Regions from separate parts of the Desulforamulus ruminis DSM 2154 genome, predicted to be linked through region 2. Evidence: riboswitches for the same ligand, from Rfam matches in the RefSeq annotation. Region 2 holds a riboswitch; each other region holds the start of a gene.
The links. A riboswitch is a leader RNA that binds a small molecule or an ion and turns the genes downstream of it on or off. The one in region 2 is predicted to bind cyclic di-AMP.
Positions count from the first base shown of each region.

Region 1: it holds a riboswitch for cyclic di-AMP, as region 2 does, so the genes downstream of both, eam (glutamate 2,3-aminomutase) here and DESRU_RS04425 (C40 family peptidase) in region 2, are expected to answer to the same signal.
Region 3: it holds a riboswitch for cyclic di-AMP, as region 2 does, so the genes downstream of both, DESRU_RS16080 (ABC transporter ATP-binding protein) here and DESRU_RS04425 (C40 family peptidase) in region 2, are expected to answer to the same signal.
Region 4: it holds a riboswitch for cyclic di-AMP, as region 2 does, so the genes downstream of both, DESRU_RS00780 (CAP domain-containing protein) here and DESRU_RS04425 (C40 family peptidase) in region 2, are expected to answer to the same signal.

Region 1 is NC_015589.1:1,662,137-1,667,110, forward strand. Features, by position in the region: gene hydE ([FeFe] hydrogenase H-cluster radical SAM maturase HydE) at 1-733, shown strand, start outside; gene hydG ([FeFe] hydrogenase H-cluster radical SAM maturase HydG) at 762-2,225, shown strand; gene DESRU_RS08325 (winged helix-turn-helix domain-containing protein) at 2,360-2,974, shown strand; cyclic di-AMP (ydaO/yuaA leader) riboswitch at 3,091-3,221, shown strand; gene eam (glutamate 2,3-aminomutase) at 3,228-4,490, shown strand; gene DESRU_RS08335 (hypothetical protein) at 4,658-4,915, shown strand.
Region 2 is NC_015589.1:893,017-897,990, reverse strand. Features, by position in the region: gene DESRU_RS04430 (S-layer homology domain-containing protein) at 1-581, shown strand, start outside; gene DESRU_RS04425 (C40 family peptidase) at 688-1,338, opposite strand; cyclic di-AMP (ydaO/yuaA leader) riboswitch at 1,345-1,479, opposite strand; gene DESRU_RS04420 (zinc dependent phospholipase C family protein) at 1,633-2,322, shown strand; gene DESRU_RS04415 (sodium-dependent transporter) at 2,362-3,741, opposite strand; partial or broken gene DESRU_RS04410 (IS110 family RNA-guided transposase) at 4,122-4,974, opposite strand, start outside.
Region 3 is NC_015589.1:3,241,964-3,246,937, forward strand. Features, by position in the region: gene DESRU_RS16065 (glycine betaine ABC transporter substrate-binding protein) at 1-309, opposite strand, end outside; gene DESRU_RS16070 (ABC transporter permease) at 325-942, opposite strand; gene DESRU_RS16075 (ABC transporter permease) at 965-1,606, opposite strand; gene DESRU_RS16080 (ABC transporter ATP-binding protein) at 1,603-2,724, opposite strand; cyclic di-AMP (ydaO/yuaA leader) riboswitch at 2,827-2,972, opposite strand; gene DESRU_RS16085 (class I SAM-dependent methyltransferase) at 3,145-3,720, opposite strand; gene DESRU_RS20620 (sporulation protein YjcZ) at 3,944-4,129, opposite strand; gene DESRU_RS16090 (sigma-70 family RNA polymerase sigma factor) at 4,359-4,904, shown strand; gene DESRU_RS19995 (DUF4367 domain-containing protein) at 4,909-4,974, shown strand, end outside.
Region 4 is NC_015589.1:147,164-152,137, forward strand. Features, by position in the region: gene yabG (sporulation peptidase YabG) at 1-918, shown strand; gene DESRU_RS00775 (chymotrypsin family serine protease) at 984-1,988, shown strand; cyclic di-AMP (ydaO/yuaA leader) riboswitch at 2,195-2,332, shown strand; gene DESRU_RS00780 (CAP domain-containing protein) at 2,336-3,283, shown strand; gene DESRU_RS00785 (DUF3794 and LysM peptidoglycan-binding domain-containing protein) at 3,474-4,974, shown strand, end outside.

The sequences.
Region 1 (4,974 bases), 770 kb from region 2:
GGAGGATTTTCATTACTCAGGGGAAGAACTGGCGGAAATCATTCGTAGGGTCAAAGGGGTCAGTAATTTTGCCATTACCGCCTGTGTGGGCGAACGGAGCCGTGAAGATTACGAGCGGATGAGAGAGGCCGGGGCGGACCGCTATTTGTTAAAACATGAAACCGCTGACCCGGAGCTGTTTGCCAAATTACGACCGGGAACCACCCTGGAAGAAAGGGTGAAAAGATTAAACTGGCTGCGGGAATTGGGTTATCAGGTGGGGTCCGGGAATATGGTGGGACTTCCGGAGCAAACCCCGGAAACCCTGGCCGACGATATCCTGCTGATGAAGGAGCTGGATGTGGAAATGGCCGGCATGGGCCCCTTCATCCCTCATCACCAGACGCCCATGAAGGATTGCCCGCCGGGAGATGTTGGTTTGACTCTAAAAGCCCTGGCTGTGGCAAGGCTGGTACTGCCCCAGACCCATCTACCGGCCACCACGGCCCTGGGAACCTTGAATCCCGAAGGTCGGCAGATGGCCCTGGGGTGTGGAGCCAATGTAATTATGCCCAACCTGTCTCCGGCTCAATACCGGGAAATGTACGCCATTTATCCGGAAAAGGCAGGGAGCAAGGAAGATGCCGACGAGTCCCACGAAAGGATTACTTCTCTGGTGAAAAAGGTAGGACGCACCGTAAGCAAAGGACGGGGTGACAGCCCTAAGGAATTATTTAGGAACCAGCCGGCTTAAGCAGCCGGGGAAAGGGAAGGTGGAGAATATGGCAGTGAACAAGGCGATTTATAATAATCAGTGGGAACCGGCCGATTTTATTAAAGAAGACGAGATCAACCGGATGCTGGAGGAGGCAAAGAACGCTTCTCCGGACAAAATACGGGAGGTTATTGCAAAGGCTCGTCAGGCCAAGGGGCTAAACTTGGGGGAAGTAGCCCTGCTGCTCCAGAATGAAGACAAAGAATTGCTGGAACAGATGTTCCAAGTGGCCAGTGAACTGAAACTCAAAATTTACGGCAAGCGTCTGGTGCTGTTTGCCCCCCTTTATATCAGTGATCATTGCGTTAACAATTGTGTATACTGCGGTTACCGCCGGGACAATCAATTTTCCCGCCGCAAGCTGAGCCAGGAGGAAGTGGCCGAGGAAGTAAAGGTATTGGAATCCATGGGTCATAAAAGACTGGCTCTGGAAGCCGGTGAGCACCCGGGTGAATGCCCCATTGATTACGTTTTGGAATGTCTCAACACCATCTACAGCATCAAATTTGAAAACGGCAGCATTCGCCGCTGCAACGTAAACATTGCCGCCACCACCATTGAAGAGTATAAAAAACTTAAAGAAGCAGGTATCGGCACTTATATTCTGTTCCAGGAAACCTACCACCGGGAGACTTATAAGAAGATGCATCCCAGCGGCCCCAAAGCCGATTATGACTGGCACACAACCGCCCACGACCGGGCTATGATGGCCGGTGTTGATGATGTAGGCTTTGGCGTACTTTATGGACTTTATGACTATAAATTCGAGGTTATGGCTCAGATTATGCATGCCCAGCACATGGAAGAACGTTTCGGCGTGGGACCCCATACCATTTCCGTACCCCGCATCCGTCCGGCCCAAGGGGTTGATTACGACAGTTATCCTTATTTGGTAAATGACGAACAGTTTATGAAACTGGTTGCCATTCTCCGTTTGGCGGTTCCCTATACGGGCATGATTATTTCCACCCGGGAAAGTCCCCAATACCGGGATATGCTGCTCAATTACGGCATCTCTCAGATTTCCGCCGGTTCCTGTACCGGGGTGGGAGGATATAAAAAAGAGGCCGAGCGTCTGGCCTGTTTGGCCGATGGAAAAACCGACTGCTGTTGTGACGATACACCGCCGCAGTTTGCCGTGGATGATCACCGCAGCCCGGATGAAGTTCTGAACTCGGTTTGTCAGTCCGGCTGGCTGCCCAGCTACTGTACCGCCTGTTACCGTAAAGGCCGCACCGGGGACCGCTTTATGGCACTGGCTAAAAACGGGGAAATTCAAAACGTATGCCAGCCCAACGCCATTCTCACCTTTAAAGAATACCTGTTGGACTATGCCTCTCCGGAAACCAGGGAACTGGGAGATGAGACCATCCGCCGTCATCTGGAAGAAATTAAAAGTCCGGAAATTCGCAGGATTACTGAAGACCGGTTAAAACAAATTGAGCAAGGGGCCAGAGATTTATACTTTTAATGGCCAAAAACAGCCTGTTAAGTTGAGAACAGGCTGTTTTTTTTGTTAACCCCTATGAATTTTTCGGAATGAAGTTATAATAGGAATGAAGTTATAATATAAACGCAGACAAAAATTTTTCGGAGGTTTTTATCTTGCAGAGTGGAGAGGTTCATTTAGCCAAGTACATGAACATTGCCGCGGACATTGCGGACAGGATCGTAAGGGGAGAATATCAAGAGGGCCAAAAGATATTTGGCCGGTCAACTTTGGCGGGGAAGTATAATGTTTCGCCGGAGACCATTCGCCGGGCTTTGATTTTGTTGCAGGAAGCAGGAATTGTTCAAGTTACACCAGGGGTGGGAGTGGCTGTTAAGTCCCTTGACGCGGCGCAGAAATATTTGGAGGACTTTGGTCAAAGACGGGTGCTCCAGGGTTTGCATGAACAGTTGTATGATTTGGTCAAGAAACGGGATCAATTAAATGAAGAAATATCCAAGTTGATCGAGGAATTAATGGAGCATACCCTTCAGGTGGAATCAAGATTTAACAAAATTGAAGAGTGGAAAGTATTACCCGAATCCCCGCTGGTGGGAAAATATCTTTCCCAATTGGAACTGTGCGATCAGAGCCGTGTTTTGACTATTCAAAGAAAAGATGTGGGCGAAATTGTTAATCCTACTTCAAAAAATGTGATTGAAGGCGGCGATATTATTACCATCTTTGGAACTTTAAGCGCCTCCTGTAAAAAAGGATTAGTAAGAGTTTAATAAACATTAGAATATGATTTATAAAAAAGGTGCTAAGGCATCTTTTTTATGTTGAATTCAAAACAACTTGCATGATATAATGAGTTGTGGCAACTTTATAAAAACATGACGTTGCCTGGAAAAATATGCTTAATTCCGTGATCGGAAGCGGAGGAACCAATTCCGGGGTGAATCCTATGTTAATAGGTAGGGTTTCCTTTCGACCCGAACCCGTCAGCTAACTTCGTAAGCATGAAGGAAAGGATGGGATAGTATGTCTGTAAAGATGTGGCAGGACGAACAGCAGTTAGAATGGGAGAAAAGGGACATTGCCCTTAGAAGGGCGGCAGAATTAAAGGATCAAATTACAGAATACCTGGAGCAGAAAAAAAGTATACCGGACGGGTTTGAAATCCAAGGAGAATACACCAAGGCAAAAAGTGAGTTGCTGGAGTATTTTAATGCCACTGAGGAACAGTGGAATGACTGGCGCTGGCAGATGGCCAACCGGATTAGAGATGTCAGAATTTTAAGCCGGTTGGTTCGCCTGGAATCCGACGAATTTAACGATATCGAAAAGGTAGGCCGTCAGTTCCGCTGGGCTGTTTCGCCCTATTATTTAGCCCTTGCCATTGCCGGCGGAAAAGAAGGCCCGGTTTGGCGCCAGGCTATCCCCAGCGGCCTGGAGATTCTTGACCGCTACGGCAAGGAAGATCCCATGGGAGAGGAGTTTACTTCTCCTGCGGCCGGTATTACCCGTCGTTACCCGGACCGCTTAATTATCAACGTAACCAATCAGTGCGCCATGTATTGCCGTCATTGCCAGAGACGCAGGAACATCGGAGATATTGATGTTCATAAGCCCAGGCAAGTGCTGGAGGCTTCCCTGCGGTACATCAGAGAAAATCCCGAAATCAGGGACGTTTTAATAACCGGGGGAGATGCGTTGCTCCTATCCAACAAGCAGTTGGACTGGCTGTTAACCGAGCTTGACAATATCCCCCATGTTGAAATCAAACGGATTGGCAGCCGGATACCGGTGACCATGCCCCAAAGGGTTACTTCCCAGCTATGCTCCGTGCTGGAGAAGCACCCGCCCATTTACATGAATACTCAGTTTAATCATCCCCTGGAAGTGACTCCTGAGGCCAAGAAAGCGTGCGATATGCTGATAAAGGCCGGAGTTGTGCTGGGTAACCAGGCGGTTTTGTTGAAAGACATCAACAATGATCCCCATGTCATGAAGCGGTTAAACCACAGCCTCTTGCGCATTCGGGTGAAACCCTATTACATTTTTCATGCGAAAGCGGTGAAGGGTACCCGGCATTTTATCACCGGGGTGCAAGACGGTATTAACATTATGGAACAATTGAGAGGGTTTACCTCCGGTCTGGCGGTACCCACTTACATTATCAACGCCCCCAATGGTTATGGAAAAACGCCGATCCTACCCCAGTATATTCTAGAAAATAAAAATGATCATGTAACGATCCGTACCTGGGAAAAACGAGTTATTCCCTATTCCGTCAGCGGTTAGCTTATAAGACTGCGGTAAACCAGAAAGCGTCCCCAATTTATCTTTTATAAAATAATGAGCTGCGTAAAAGGAACGATTCTGTGTTCTTTTTGCGCAGCCCTTTTATTTTGCGCTGGTTCAGCAGATAAAATTTTTTTCCGAAGCAAATTTATGATTGACAAGAACGAATGTTTGGTATAAAATCACAACAAAACAAATGTTCGGTGGTGTTAAACATGATTAAAAGTGTTGAATTCAATGGGGGTTTTATCCCTCCGGGAACCGTCCTCCCTTTGGAATCCTCCTCCAATTTTGATTTTACCGATGAAGTTCTCACCTGGTTGGGAAACAAAGATTCTTCTTTGGATACCCGGGTGGGCATGGGGGTTTGTTACTTGACGGCATTTTTTATGATCGGACAAATATTCCGGTATGTGTTTTCCTGACAAAGGGAAACAATGCCCTAAGAGAGTCTGGTTATTTTCCTGGTGAGTGCATCATAATA
Region 2 (4,974 bases):
CAGAGGGTAAGGATAGGGAAGATTTGCTTGAGGCCGTAAGAATACTTCGCTATGAAAAAGGTGCCTGGGCCAATACCAATCTGGACTTTACCATTGTCTTCAGCGAAAATGATGATGATCTGGTGATCAAGCTAGACCGTGATGAAAAGCTGGCCGGCAACACCAAATATTGCATTACCTTGGCTGATAATATGCTGGAAACCGTAGCAGATGACTCCGACGATGCTAAAACTTTTACAGCTATTGCTAAAGGGGAATGGACCTTTGCTACCGGAGAAAATGAGTTAGCCCTGGAAAAGGCGACAGCCAGCAGCAAAAATACGGTTGTACTTCAGTTCAATGAAACTCTTCAGAAAGGTGAAGACTTTAGTTCCAGCGGGGCCGGAATTCACATTTTGAAGGGGCATAAGGAACTGGATATCGACGCAGCGGGGATCTCCAAGAATAAGCTGACCGTTACCTTGGATGCAGACGACAGCCTTGAAGACGGTGAAGACTATAAGGTATGGATCGGCGAGGGTGTGATTGATTACTTTGCAATGAACGAAGATGACGCTTTAACCTTTGAGTACCAAGAATAAATAAACGGCACCTTTACGGTGCCGTTTATTTATTCCTGAAGCAGGTCTGTATTTTCAGGAAGTTTTTCATACTTAAACCCCGGAAATCTCTCCGGGGTTTTATAAGCTAGGGAATAATTCTGTTGGCTCCGCGGTAATTTTTAGACCAGTAGCTGTCGGCGAGGGAATCAATCCGGACACCCCTGGAACTGGAAGAGTGAATAAATTGATTATTACCGATATAAATACCGGAATGGTTAATTCCGCTTCCTCCAGTATTAAAGAACACCAGGTCTGCGGGTTCCAATTGTTCCTTCTTAATGACAGTACCGGCGTTGTATTGCCCGGCAGCAGTATGGACCAAATCAATATTAAAATTTTTAAAGACATAACGTACGTAACCGGAGCAGTCAAAACCTGCGGGGCTCTCTCCACCTGAACGATATTTGGACCCGATCAGTGTCTTGGCAAAATCCAGTACAGCGGTAATTCTGCCGCCCCCTCTGGAAACCTGCTGTTGGGATTGATTGGCAGACGAACGAACAGACTGATTTACTGAGTCCGGCAGGTTTAAAACCTGGCCAACGCTAAGATTGTCGCTAGTTAATTGATTGATTTGCTTTAAAGCCTCTACAGTAGTTCCATTCCGGTTGGCAATAGCCCACAGGCTATCTCCCTGGGCTACGGTAACTTGTGCCGCGTAGGCGGAACCCGTTCCTAGAACCGTTGCCAGACATACGGAAGCAACCAGTAAGGAAAGTTTCCTCCTTATTGACAAACGCTCTTTCCCCCACTTTCTACTCCTACGGGGTTAGCTGACGGGTTCGGACCGAAAGATAGCCCGCTACCAACAGGTAGTTCACCCCCAAAATAACGGTTCCCCCGTTTCCTCAAAATAGAAATTAGGCGCCCATTTTATATTTTATTAGCTATTTCGCCATTTGTTTCCAGTTTCCTGCTTAAAAAATGAGATTTATTCTTTTTTCTCTAAAATAGGTCCTTTTTCCTATAAAAGAAGGTTATTCATATTTTCCCCTGATTTTGGAAACAATCATCCTAGGAGAGTGCTTAAATGACCTTAACCCATGCTACATGGAACTGCGCCAAAGTAATGTTGGCTCTGACCCTGCCCTTTCAGGCGGTTATCCCCAATCAGCAGAGAGATACGCACCATTTTTGCAACCGGCAGGCCATTGAAATCCTTAAGCAGGACGGTTTTCACAAAGAAGCAAAGCTCGCTCATTCCTATCTATATGCCATGGATCGTGGTTCGGTCTGGTGTGACAGGGGATTTAAAAATATCAGCCATTATTATGATTCGCGGGAGGGAACCGGCCTTTGGCGCGGTCCCGACGCATCAACGGAATGCCTGCAATATTTTAACCGCGCACTTAAAAAGTGGCAGCGGGGTTATTATAAGGAAGCCTTTTTTTATCTGGGCGCAGCCTGCCATATCGTTCAGGATTTATGCGTGCCTCATCACGCCAGGGGACAGGTTTTAGGAGGTCACAAATTTTTTGAAGATCGGGCCAGAGATCAATACGAGAATTACTCCCTTTATTCCGGTGGAATTTATCATTTGTCAGACCGCCCGGAGGACTGGGTCAGAAAAAATGCTTCCTTTTCCTCGGACTTTCTTTCGCAAGTGACGGATAACAGACCTCTATCCGTCATCGATGAGACCATTCAAATTTTATTAAAAAGGGCCCAGAGAACCACTGCCGGGTTCCTGCAATTTTCTATTCATCATATGAAGATATAAGTAAAACCCCGCCACAGCGGGGTTTACTTATATTACAGTTTAATCAAACAAACCCAGGCCGCTCAGCAACACAATCACGATGGCCACCGGCACCACAAACCGGACGACTAACCAATATCCTTGAATCAGCCTCTTGTTATTCAAGCTCCCGGAGTTGGATATTTCATCGGCTATATCCCACCGGCTTAGCTTCCAGCCGGCAAAAAGAGCAATGGCTAGACCGGTAATGGGAAGCAACAAGTTGGAACTGGTATAATCATAAAGATCAAACAAGGTCTTACCAAACAGGTGGAAATCTGCCAACAGGCTGTTGGAAAGAGTAGCCGTACTTCCAATCAGGGCCATCCCCAGGGCGGTAACCACCGTGGCTCTTTTTCTGGACCAATTTCTTTCCTCACGCAAGTAAGCAACCGGCACTTCAAAAAGCGAGATCATGGCACCGGTGGCGGCGATGGAACTTAAGATAAAGAAAAGCGTCAGGAACACCTGTCCGAAGGGCATGGAATTAAATACCATGGGAATGGTCATAAAGAGCAATTTAGCACCATCTGTAGGACTAAAACCAAAGGCAAAGACCGCCGGGAAAATAGCCATGCCGGCCATCATGGAAACCACAGTATCGGCCAAGGCAACCTTTACCCCGGTGCCGATCAGGTTTTCCCCTTTGCCAATATAACTGCCGTAAGTAATCATGGCACCCATACCTACAGACAGTTTAAAGAAGGCCAGACCCATGGCCGCTAAAACCGTAGCCCCGGTAATTTGGGCAAAGTCGGGTTTAAAGAGAAAGGCCAGTCCTTCACTGGCTCCGGGTAAAGTCAGGGCCCGGATATCGCAGATCAGCAATAAAACAAACAAAATAGGCAGCAGGGTTTTGGTCATCCGTTCAATGCCGTTCTTAACTCCTGCCAAAATTACGGCACCGGTTACAATCAAAACAATCCACTGCCAGATTAAAGGGGACCAAACACTGCTGACAAAGGTGTTAAAGGCCTGCTCGGATACCTTTGGATCCGCAGTCATTAACCCCCCGCCAATGGCTTTAAAAATATAAGCATATACCCAGCCGGCCACCGAGGTATAAAAAGCCATAATCAAAAAAGCAGCCACTGCACCGGAAAGTCCGGCAAAAAACCAGGGGGTGGACGGAGCCAATCTTTTAAAGGACCCTACTGCTGCGGCATTGGAACGGCGGCCAATGACAAATTCGGAAATCATAACGGGCAATCCAATTAAACAGACACATAATAAATAAATAAGAATAAATGCGGCACCGCCATTTTGACCGGTAATGGTAGGAAATTTCCAAATATTCCCCAACCCCACCGCAGATCCCAAGGTCGCGGCAATAACCCCCAAGGTAGAACCAAAACCTTCTCTGCTGGAAAACTGTGTTTGAGTTCGACTTGCTTCTCTCATCTTCCTATCCTTTCTTTCTTTTAACTTAACCTGCTTGTTTCGGCATCTGCAATGGGTTAGTCATTTTAAACTGTTTAAGTTATTGACTATTTAAAACACTGCAGTATGACCAAATATGACATTTTATAGACAAGCCTTATTTTAATATAGATTTAATGTAAGAACCAGTACCAATCTTACATAATCTTTACTCTTTTTGGCAAAATATTTTATTTTAAAACCTGAAACACTTTTAAATTGCATCCGTCTTATTGGATGAAATATGCTTGATAGCCTATTTTTATTAGGAGGAAGTTTGAAACATTGTAGTATAAGCAGCCACCGGAAAAAGGGCGCAACAAACTAAGCGTCCAAAGGCGGCGAAAAATTAGAGGGAACGGCTATTGTGTAGGAACTGAAACAAGGTAACCTTGTCGCTGCAAGATAAAAATCGCCTGATCAACAGAAACTTCGCGGTGAACCGGGGGTCTATCCTCTTTGTGGTAAAGTTCCTGGTTGTACGGCTCGCTCTTTTTTAAAATGTTGTAGATGGCAGTCAGCAGCATTCTGGCAATAGCGATAATCGCTTTTTTGTGACCGCGGCGCTTTTTTAGAGAAATGTAACGGTTCCGGATTTCCGGGTTCTGCTTGGCGCGAATCGCACAGAGTGCACATTGTACGAGTAGCGGCTTGATGTAAGCCCCAGCCCGGTTGATTCTGGTGGTTTTCTTCTTAGCGGGGCTCTCGTTGTTCTGCGGCGTAAGCCCGGCCCAAGAGCATAAATGCTTGGAGCTGGGGAACACGGACATATCCACTCCGATTTCCGAGATAATGCCGATGGCGGCAAAGGATTGGATACCCGGGACCGTCAGGACAAGGTTGAGTTGAGGGAGATACTTTTCAGCAATGGAAAGGATGAGGGATTCCAGATTCAACTTGCACCGTTCGAGATTGTCCATGTGGGAACGGATGATGCGTAGCTTTTCAGCTTGCTCAGCGCACATCTCTCCGTCCACAGCAGCGAGGACTTGCTCATCGGTAGCCTTCATTCCCTTGGTACGAAAAGCGGATACGTCTGTCATTTTCTCGGATGGCTTTTCCAAAAGCCGAGAGGTAATCGCAGAGGCGGCTTTACCGAACACATCGGAGAATACATCATCCAGCTTGATGTTCGAGACGGTCAGACAATTCTGCGCCCGGTTTTTCTCTCCGCTGGTGAAACTGGTGAGCTTCCAGCGGTATCGCACCAAGTCC
Region 3 (4,974 bases), 1.6 Mb from region 2:
CAGGTTCAAAACAGCCATTAACCCCGTGCCGGTATAGTCGGCATATACATCCAGATCCCCTTTTTTCAGGGCCTGGAAGCACACCAGGGTCCCTCCCAGATTCAACTTTCGTTCCACCTGCAGGTCTGTCTTGGCTTCAATTAATTGAGCCATAAGCTCTCCAAGAACGATGTTTTCATTAAAATTTTTGGAACCGACCACAATTTTATCCTTTCCCCCGGCTGTATCTGATCCGTTACCACAACCGGTGAAGGCCAGCGTTAGGATGAGTAATGATGCCAGTAAAATATAAAACTTTTTTCCTCTCATTCGTACCTCCCTCATTTAAGTGGATCCCCGTGCCCTCAGGCCCTTGGGAACCGTTATTTTCTCTAAAGTGCTTAATAGTAAGTCCGATAGTACGGCCAGCAACGCAGCCGGTATGGCGGCAGACAAAATCATGGCATTATCGGCCAGTTGAATCCCTCTCCAAATGGGGCTGCCCAAACCTCCGGCGCCAATTAGAGTGCCTATGGTGGCAATGCCGATGGCGGTTACCATGGCCACACGAAACCCGGATAACATAACGGGAAGAGCAATGGGCAATTGAACCTGCCATAATAATTGCAGCCTGGTCATTCCCATCCCTCGGCCCGCTTCAATCAAATTGGCTTCTACACCCTTTAAGCCCAAATAAGTATTTCTTACAATGGGCAGCAAAGAATAGACCACTAAGGCGGCTACTAAACTGCCATTGCCCAGTCCAAAGTAATAAAGGGCGATGGCCAGCAGCGCCAGGCTGGGGATGGTTTGCAGCATATCAATCAGGCCCAGTACCGGTTCCGCCAGAGAACGGACTTGCAATAGCAGGATGCCCATGGGGATCCCGATGAGTGCGGCAATAAATACCCCCGAGGCCGAAAGCCACAAATGTTCCATGGCAAGGGATGTTATTTCAACCATATTCCACCTCCTTCATGATGATTTATTTGGCCTTTAAGCCCTGGGGCGTCACCGCTTTTTCAACCTGTGTGATGACAAAACCAAATATTAGGGCCAGGATTGAGGCCGGAATGGTGCCGGCCAGAATTAAATGGATGTTTACCATGCTGATGCCCCCGAGGATTAAATCGCCAAGGCCGCCGGCGCCAATTAAAGCCGCCACCGTAGCCCAACTGACGATGTAGATGGTGGAGATCTTAACCCCACCCATAATCAACGGGAGGGCCAGAGGTAACTTTACCATGGTCAGAAGCTCCCATTGATTCATGCCCATCCCCCTCCCCGCCTCAACCAAGGCCGGATTCACCTCTCTAATCCCGGTGTAGGTGTTGCGAAGAATGGGAAAAATGGAATATAAGAACAAGATGCTCATGGCGGGGAGCAGGCCGATGCCCAGAATGGGAAAGGCAAAGCCGAAGAAAGCCAGACTGGGTATGGTTTGTATGGTTCCAATGATACCTAAAACATACCGGGCGGCTTTTTCCCGGCCCGCCAGCCAGATACCCAGGGGAATGGCTAACATTGCCCCTAAAGCAACCGAGCCGGCCGTAATATAAATGTGCTGCCAGGTTAACGTTAGTATCTCTACATGACGGCTCATCACGGTTTGTATTAAATCATTCATGCGCTCTCTTCCTCACCCCAAACAACATTGGCCAGCGCGTTCACCATACTGGTGCGGGTAACAATCCCCACCACTTTACGCTGGGCGTCTTCTACCGGGATATAGTCCAATTTTTGATTCACCAGCAGATCAAAGGCGTCCCGGGACGGCGAGCCGGCCGCCACAGTGGGAACCTTGCTATAGGCCAGATCGGCCACCTGGTTGGCTTCTTTATGATCCCGCAGTGTTTCCACCGAAACGGTACCCAACAGCCGCTGCTGATTGTCCACCACCAGCAGGGTGTTTACTCTTTTACGTTTCATCAAGGCCACCGCTTCGGCAATCCCCTTTTCCGGGCCGATCAGTACCGGATTGGCATTCATGATACTCTCCACCGCCTGCAGCTCTTGGCCGTTTGTTCTGTGCTTACCGATGAAATCAATCACAAAATCATTGGCCGGCTTGCGCAACAGCCTATCCGGAGTATCCAACTGGACAATTTTACCGTCTTTCATGAGCACAATCCGATCCGCCAATTTTAGGGCTTCATCCATGTCGTGCGTGACAAAAACAATGGTTTTATGCAGCTTGCTTTGCAGATTCTTTAATTCATCCTGGAGACTTTCCCGGGTAATCGGGTCCAGGGCGCCAAAGGGTTCATCCATTAGAATGATGGACGGTTCGGCGGCCAGTGCTCTTAGCACGCCGATACGCTGCTGCTGCCCGCCGCTTAATTCATTGGGATAACGATGGGCATACAAATCCGGGTCCATATCCACCAGTTCCAGTAACTCTCTAACCCGCTTCAGGCGGCGTTCTTTATCCCAGCCCAAAAGGCGGGGAACCACGTCCACGTTTTCTTGGATGCTCATATTCGGGAATAATCCGATTTGTTGAATGACATAGCCAATTTCCCGCCGCAGCATAACCGGATTCATTTCCATGATATTTCTACCCTTTACAAACAAACTGCCGGATGTCGGTTCCACCAGACGGTTGATCATCTTTAAAGTGGTGGTCTTGCCACAGCCACTGGGACCGATTAGAACCAGAAACTCCCCTTCCTGGATATGTAGATCCAACTGATCTACCACCACAAGGTTTCCAAAAGACTTTGTCAATTTCTCAAACTTAATCATATTTCACCTCCATTCAACTTAAATCAAAAAACCCTTGGAAGAATTATCCAAGGGGAAGGGGCATAAAAATGTATAACAAACAGCCAAAAGGTTTGGCTGTTATTGTCAACTTTTCTACGCCTACGAAGTTAGCTGACGGGTTCGGATTGAAAAGTATAACCCTAACAGTGTGAACACACTGTATTAACCCCAATTCATTTTTGGTTCCCCCGCTCTCTCATCAATGAGAGACTAAGCGAAAACAATATAATATTTTTATATTCTTAATTTTATCATAACAGGTTAAATTATTATAATCTTATAAACATCGTTGATATGGCATTTCACAAGATATTCAGTGATATAGCACAATTAATACTACAAATGCTAAAACATATTTCCTCATACTGTGGATAAGGATAGATTTAAAAGAATGAATTCTCAGGCTTTTTGGGCCACCAGACCATAAAAAGAATCGCTGAGATGGATATCTTGGATGGATTGCAGACCCAGCTCCCCTAAAATATGGATCAGATCCTCTTGGGCTAAACGGTGTTTCACCGGCGGTCCCATGGGCATATCCCGCTTCTGCCACTCAATAATCGCTATCCTGCCCCCACTTTTTAAGATACGGATGACCTGAAGCAAATACGCTTTCAGTTCCGGAACTTCATGGAGTACAAAAGCCAAAAAAACAAAGGTTGTGGAATCGCTGGCCAGGGAAAATTGATTTTCCTCCACTTTCAATAACTCCAGGTTCCCAATTCCCTCCACTGCCGACCGATTCTTGACTTCCATTAACATCTCTTCTGAAATATCCAAGGCAAAGACCTTTCCTTCTTCGCCCACCATCTTGGCCGCCGGAATGGTGAAATAGCCGATGCCGCATCCAATATCTGCAACCACATCTCCGGGCTGCAGACCAAATTTTTGCAGTGTTTCCACAGGCGGCAACATTTTTCTTCTCTCCGGATTATCTAACTTGTGCTTTTGTTTAGCATCAAATACGTGCGGCATTGAACCCCTCCCTAAATATCCCTGGACGATCCGTTTTTAAATTGACGGACGGTCTCGCCTATTCAAAATATTATAACAAAGTGTGGTTTTCAGAACAAATCCTCCCAGATTTAGAACAACTCTCCTGAATGGCAAAGAATCCGGAACACAGGAAAAACACCGTGGGCGAAAAACTCACGGTGCTTTCCGGGAGGAACCAGGGCATCCCTCTTTATTAAAAAGCTTATTTAGGAGCGCTATACCCGTAAAACCCTCCACCAAGGAACAATAAAATTAAAATTAAAAACAGAATAAAGGCTGGAAAAGAACCATAACCTCCACAACCTGAACCGCATCCGGTATTGCAGCCCGTGTTACATCCAGTATCGCAACCGGTATTGCAACCTGCACCACCATATCCTTGACCCATTCAGATAACCTCCTTAATTTTTAATGGAAGCTGCTTCCTCTTACATAATATGGAATTAGAGGTAATATGTGATGCTCTATTTCATCCACTAAAAATATTTCTGTATCGTTTAGAAGGAAATCATTCTTTTTTCTTGTAATGGTTTGCAGGTTTGATCGTATTCACATATAGAGGAACCTGGCCAGGAATAAATCCTCTAAAGGAGTAAAAAATGGAGAAAGCTTTTTCAATGTTTTTTAAAAAAGATCTTTTTCTTCGGCCTGAATCCCAAATTGAACCGGAACAATTTACCCATATTTTTGACAGTTACTACCAACGCCTCTATAACTATATCCGTTATCGCATTGGCAATTCTCATGAGTCCGAAGAAGTTACCAGCCAGGTCTTCGAAAAAATTTACCGTAAAATCAGCACTTTTCAACCGGAAAGAGGCTCTCTGGAAGTCTGGCTTTTCGCCATCGCCCATCATGCCGTAAACGACTATCACCGGCAAAAGAAACACCGGGCATGGTTTTCCTTAGAGAGCATCCGGGATTTAATCTCCCGGCAGCCCGGTCCCGAGGAGACCGCACTGAAAAATGAGGATCACCACCGGCTTCTTGCGGCCCTTGATTCGCTGGGCAGCAGGGAACGCAACATCATTGCCATGAAATTTGCCGGTGGACTGAAAAATCGTGAAATAGCGGAACTAACGGGTCTTTCCGAAAGCAATGTAGGCGTGATCCTTTACCGGTCACTGCAGCAATTGCGAAACCTGCTGGAAGGAAAGGAGTAAGATAATGAAAGACAATCATCTGGCGCAACGCTTCAGTATGGATGTAGACCATATCCTGGAGAGCAACCTT
Region 4 (4,974 bases), 750 kb from region 2:
GTGTCAAAGATACAGGAGGGTGATATTGTTGCCCGAAAATCCTATGAAAATGATTTGTTTTTTAAAGTTACCGATATATACCGTGGCGATGACGGGCGGGATTATGCTGTTATAAAAGGTTTGGATATAAGATTATTCGCCAGTTCTCCTGTGGATGACTTACAAAAGATTGACGCCAAGGATGTCGCTACTTATTGGACCCAAACACTTCGCAAAAACGCCGAAATTATGGACCGGGTCATGAAGCGCCGGGTAGAGGAAAGGGGCCACCGGATTAAACGGTGTACCGATGGCCACTGTTTTTTGTCGCGCACCGGCAGAGTCGAGGGGCAGCAGGAGACAGATGAGATTGAGGGTTTTGATGTGCCCGGTAGTGTACTGCATTTAGACGGAGATAAAGATTACCTGGATTTGTGTATGACCACATACCGAAATCTTTCTATTCCTGCCTATGGTTACGCAGTAAAAGAAGAAGAACAGCCCAAAAGGGTCAAAGAGCTGCTGCAAAAACACTACCCGGATATCCTGGTACTTACCGGGCATGACGGTTTAAAAAAAGGGGCCAAAGATTTAACGGATATTAACAATTATCATAATACCAAGTATTTTATTGAGGCGGTAAAAATTGCCCGCACCTTTGAAAAAAGCAAAGACGATCTGGTGATCTTTGCCGGGGCCTGCCAATCTTGCTATGAGGCCATTCTCAGCTCCGGATCAAACTTTGCCAGCTCCCCCAAAAGAGTATTGATTCATGCCTTTGATCCGGTCTTTGTGGTGGAGAAAATTGCTTATACCTCCATCCATGATCCTATTGCCATTCGGGAGATTATCTCCAGTACCATTACCGGATTTGATGGAATTGGGGGGCTGGAAACCCGGGGTAAACACCGCCTGGGTGTTCCTAAAACAAACTATTAAATGAGTAGCCCTTTGAATTCCTCCGCATATGATGATTTAGGAGTTTATAGGGAGGGATTTCCTTTATGGATAAGCATTTAAAGACCGTTGAACGTGCCCGGTGGAGGCTGCTGGGCATGAATAATGTTGTAGGCGTGGGTGTTGGTTACAAGCATGTGGGCTTGGAACGGACGGAAAGGCCCGCCATTATTGTATTTGTTAAAAAGAAAGAGACTTCTGAGAATCTCAGCAGGGAAAATCTTGTACCTTATAAAATTAACGGCCTGGAAACAGACGTCATCGAAATTGGCGAAGTCCGCTTGTTGAGTGAACGCACCCAGGTCATTCGACCGGCCCAACCCGGGGTCAGTATCGGCCATTACCGCATTACCGCCGGTACCTTTGGGGCCGTGGTGCGGGACCGGGATACCGGGGAAAAATTAATTCTTTCCAATAATCATATTTTAGCCAATGCCTCCAATGGCAATGACGGCCGGGCCGCTGTGGGAGATCCCATTTTACAGCCCGGGGAATATGATGGCGGCACCAAAGATAACCGGATTGCCACTTTGCTCCGGTACATTCCCCTGCAAAAGGGAGAATCTCTAGCCACCTGTCCGGTAGCCAACGTTGCGGCCCGGTTGGCCAATATTTTGGTGCATACCCTTCGACCCAATTATGATTTAAGATTTTTTAAGCGCGGCAGGGCGGAAAATTTGGTTGACTGTGCCGTGGCCCGGCCGGTTCGCGAGAATGTTATCTTTGAAGAAGTTCTGGGGATTGGGCGAATTGAAGGGTTGGCTGAAGCCAGACCCGGCATGCCGGTTGTAAAAAGCGGCAGAACCACCGGTATCACCAAGGGGACCGTTACTGCCGTAGGTGCTACGCTGGAGGTAAAACTGGACGATGAAAGCACCGCTCATTTTAGCGGCCAGGTGGTGACCAATATGAAGTCCCAGGGCGGAGACAGCGGGTCCCTGGTGCTGACGGAAGGCAACCGGGCCGTTGGTCTGCTGTTTGCAGGTTCTGATAAAGTGACGGTATTTAACCCTATTCAACGGGTACTGGAAAAATTAAATGTGGAGTTATAAGCTAGACCAACCCCGGGGACGAAAATCCCGGGGTTTTGTTCCATAGTAAATAATGGTATAGATGATCAATCATGAGAATTTATCCAGAAACTTTGATCATTGCCTATAGAATCTAATTGATTCAATGATTGGCATGTCATACGGTTTTTGTAAGAAAATCCATTTTTTTGTATATTTAGGACAGGCCTTCCGGTTCTGCCGGAAGGGTAAAATTCATGCCGAATCCCGGGAGGTCCCGGGTACGGAGGAACCAGCCATTTGGGGGTGAATCCTTTTATTTTTTAGGTAGGGTTATCCTTGCCCGAACCCGTCAGCTAACTCCGGAGGCAAAAAGGAGGAGAAAGAAAGTGCAGTTTCGTTTAAAAAGAGTTTCCATGTTTCTTGCGACCTTGTTCACGCTCGCCTTTCTGGTATCCATGGCTAGCCCCCAAGCGGCTTTGGCTGTAGACAAGGATGGCCAGCAAATGGTTGCCCTGGTGAATGCGAATCGGTCTAAAGCGGGACTTCCGGCCCTGCAGTACGATTCCCAGCTATGTGCTCAGGCAGCCCAACTCTTAAGCGCCTACCAGAAGACCGGCCAGATTCCCAGCACCGCAAACCTGTATCAGGTAGCTAAAAACGGAGGTTACAAATCCCTTGGACAAACCGTTGTCCGCGGTAGCGATGTAAAGGCCATGGTTGATAAGCAACTAACTTGCTATGGCAACAGCTCGGTTTTAAACGCCAAGTACGACTGCGTGGGTGTGGCCATGGTCAACACCACCAGTGGCAAGCTTTGTGTTCAACTACTGGCCACCAAGGGAAGCAGTAAGCCCGCAACGCCGAAGCCTACGCCCACGCCGACCCCCACTCCTACACCTGGGGATGGGGAACCAAATGAAGGCTCCGGTTCCTCGGATGCCAGCATGAACCAGTTGCAGCAGCAGGTAGTGGATCTGGTCAACGCGGAACGGGCCAAACAGGGACTTAAACCGGTGGTGGCCAAGCAGGACTTAACCGCTGTAGCTCAGTTAAAGGCTCAGGATATGTACAATAAAAAATATTTTTCTCACACTTCTCCCACTTACGGTTCCCCCTTTGACATGATGCGCCAGCAGGGAATTAGTTACACGGCCGCCGGCGAAAATATTGCCATGGGACAGAAGACCGCCCAGCAGGTCATGACCGACTGGATGAACAGCTCCGGTCACCGGGCGAACATTTTAAATGCCAATTATAATGAAATTGGTGTGGGAGTTTACCAGAGTTATAATGGTTATGGTTATATCTGGGTGCAGGAATTTGCCCGCAGATAACGTTTCGGGACAAACCGTGTCCTTGGAATAAAGCCTGGATAATGAACAAAATACCAGAATAAGGCAGCAGGAGGATATATTTCCTCCTGTTTTTTTTCATTTTCTTGAGGATTGACCACATTTTCAGCACATTTCTCCAGCCAAACCAATATATATATTAAGGAGATATTCTGAAAGGAGGCTATGATAAATGGCCATGAAGAGGCAGCCTAAGACGCGGTACCGTAAAACACGCGCCTACGAGAGAGCCGGAACCACGACCGAACCGTTAAGAACAGAAAGGCTGACCGTGGAAGAGGTAATCGCTGAAAATACCGAGCAAACCATAGTTCGTGGAACCCTCTCCGTACCAGAGGAAAAACCCGAAATTGAAGAGATCCTTGCCATTGACACCAAGGTTAAGCTGAGGAAGGTTGAGGTTATTCCCGATAAGGTTATTGTTGAAGGAACCCTTAAACTGAGAGTGATGTATTCTGCCTTTAAAGATGACCAGTCTGTACACACCTTTCATGACGAAATCGATTTTGTGGATTTTGTGGATGTTGAAGGCGCCCGTCCCGGCATGAACAAGGAAGTTGACATTGTGGTAGAGGATGTGAGCCTGACCAGAAATCCCAAGTGCGCCGCGGATTGGGATGTAGCGGCAGTAATTATGGTTACGGCCAGGATCACCGAAACCCGTGAAGTGGATGCCCTGGTTGAATGCCCGGAGGGGTTTGAATGCGAGTCCGAACAAATGAATCTGGAGCAATTGGTAGGCAGTGGCTCCAAACAAGTATTGATTGATGACGAATTTGAAATTCCGGAACGCAAGCCCGATGTTGAAAAGGTCCTGCGCTGCATGTGCGATGTTGAAATCACCAATGTTAAAATTATCCGCAATAAAGTAATCATTGACGGTGAAGTGGAACTGGAGTGCCTTTACACCGCCATGAAAGACGACCAGAAAGTCCATACCTTTGAGAATACCTTTAATTTTACTGATTTTATTGAAATTGAAGGCGCCGAGCAGGGCATGATCGCCAAAGTAGACGTCATGGTGGAGAGTTGCTTTGTTGAAGAGGATGAAGACAATGCATGCCTGCTGTCTCCCACCATTGTCTTAAATGTCACCGCCCGGGTGGTTGAAAACCGGGAAGTGAGTGTAATTACCGAAGTGAAAGGCGCTGAATCCCTAAAAACCGCTACCCTGGCCATGGAGAGCCTGGTGGGCGAAGAATGCAAACAGGTGGTTATCCGGGATTTCAAAGAACCGCCGCATCATAAGCCGGATGTTGACAAAGTCCGGGATATTAAGATTGGCGACATCGTTATCAAGGACAGTGACGTTATCCAGGATAAAGTGCTGGTCCGGGGCACCATCGAGTTCCAGGTGATTTATACCTCGGTGAAGAAGGATCAGGCCGTCCACATGATTCACCGGAAGGTTACTTTCAAGACCTTCATTGACGTTCCCGGCGCCCGCCCTGATGACAATGTAGACTTTGATATAAACGTGGAATGGACCAATGCTAAGATGGACGGTTGCGACCTGCTGATCGAAGCGGTTCTGGAAATTTGCGCCAGGGTTACCGAAACGGTGCGGCGGGAAATTGTGACCGGTGTAAGCCTGCCGGAACCTACTCCTGCTCCTACGGAGGAGCCTGAAGCGTGCGTGCCCGGAACGGTCTTTAATTACACCATCCAGCAGG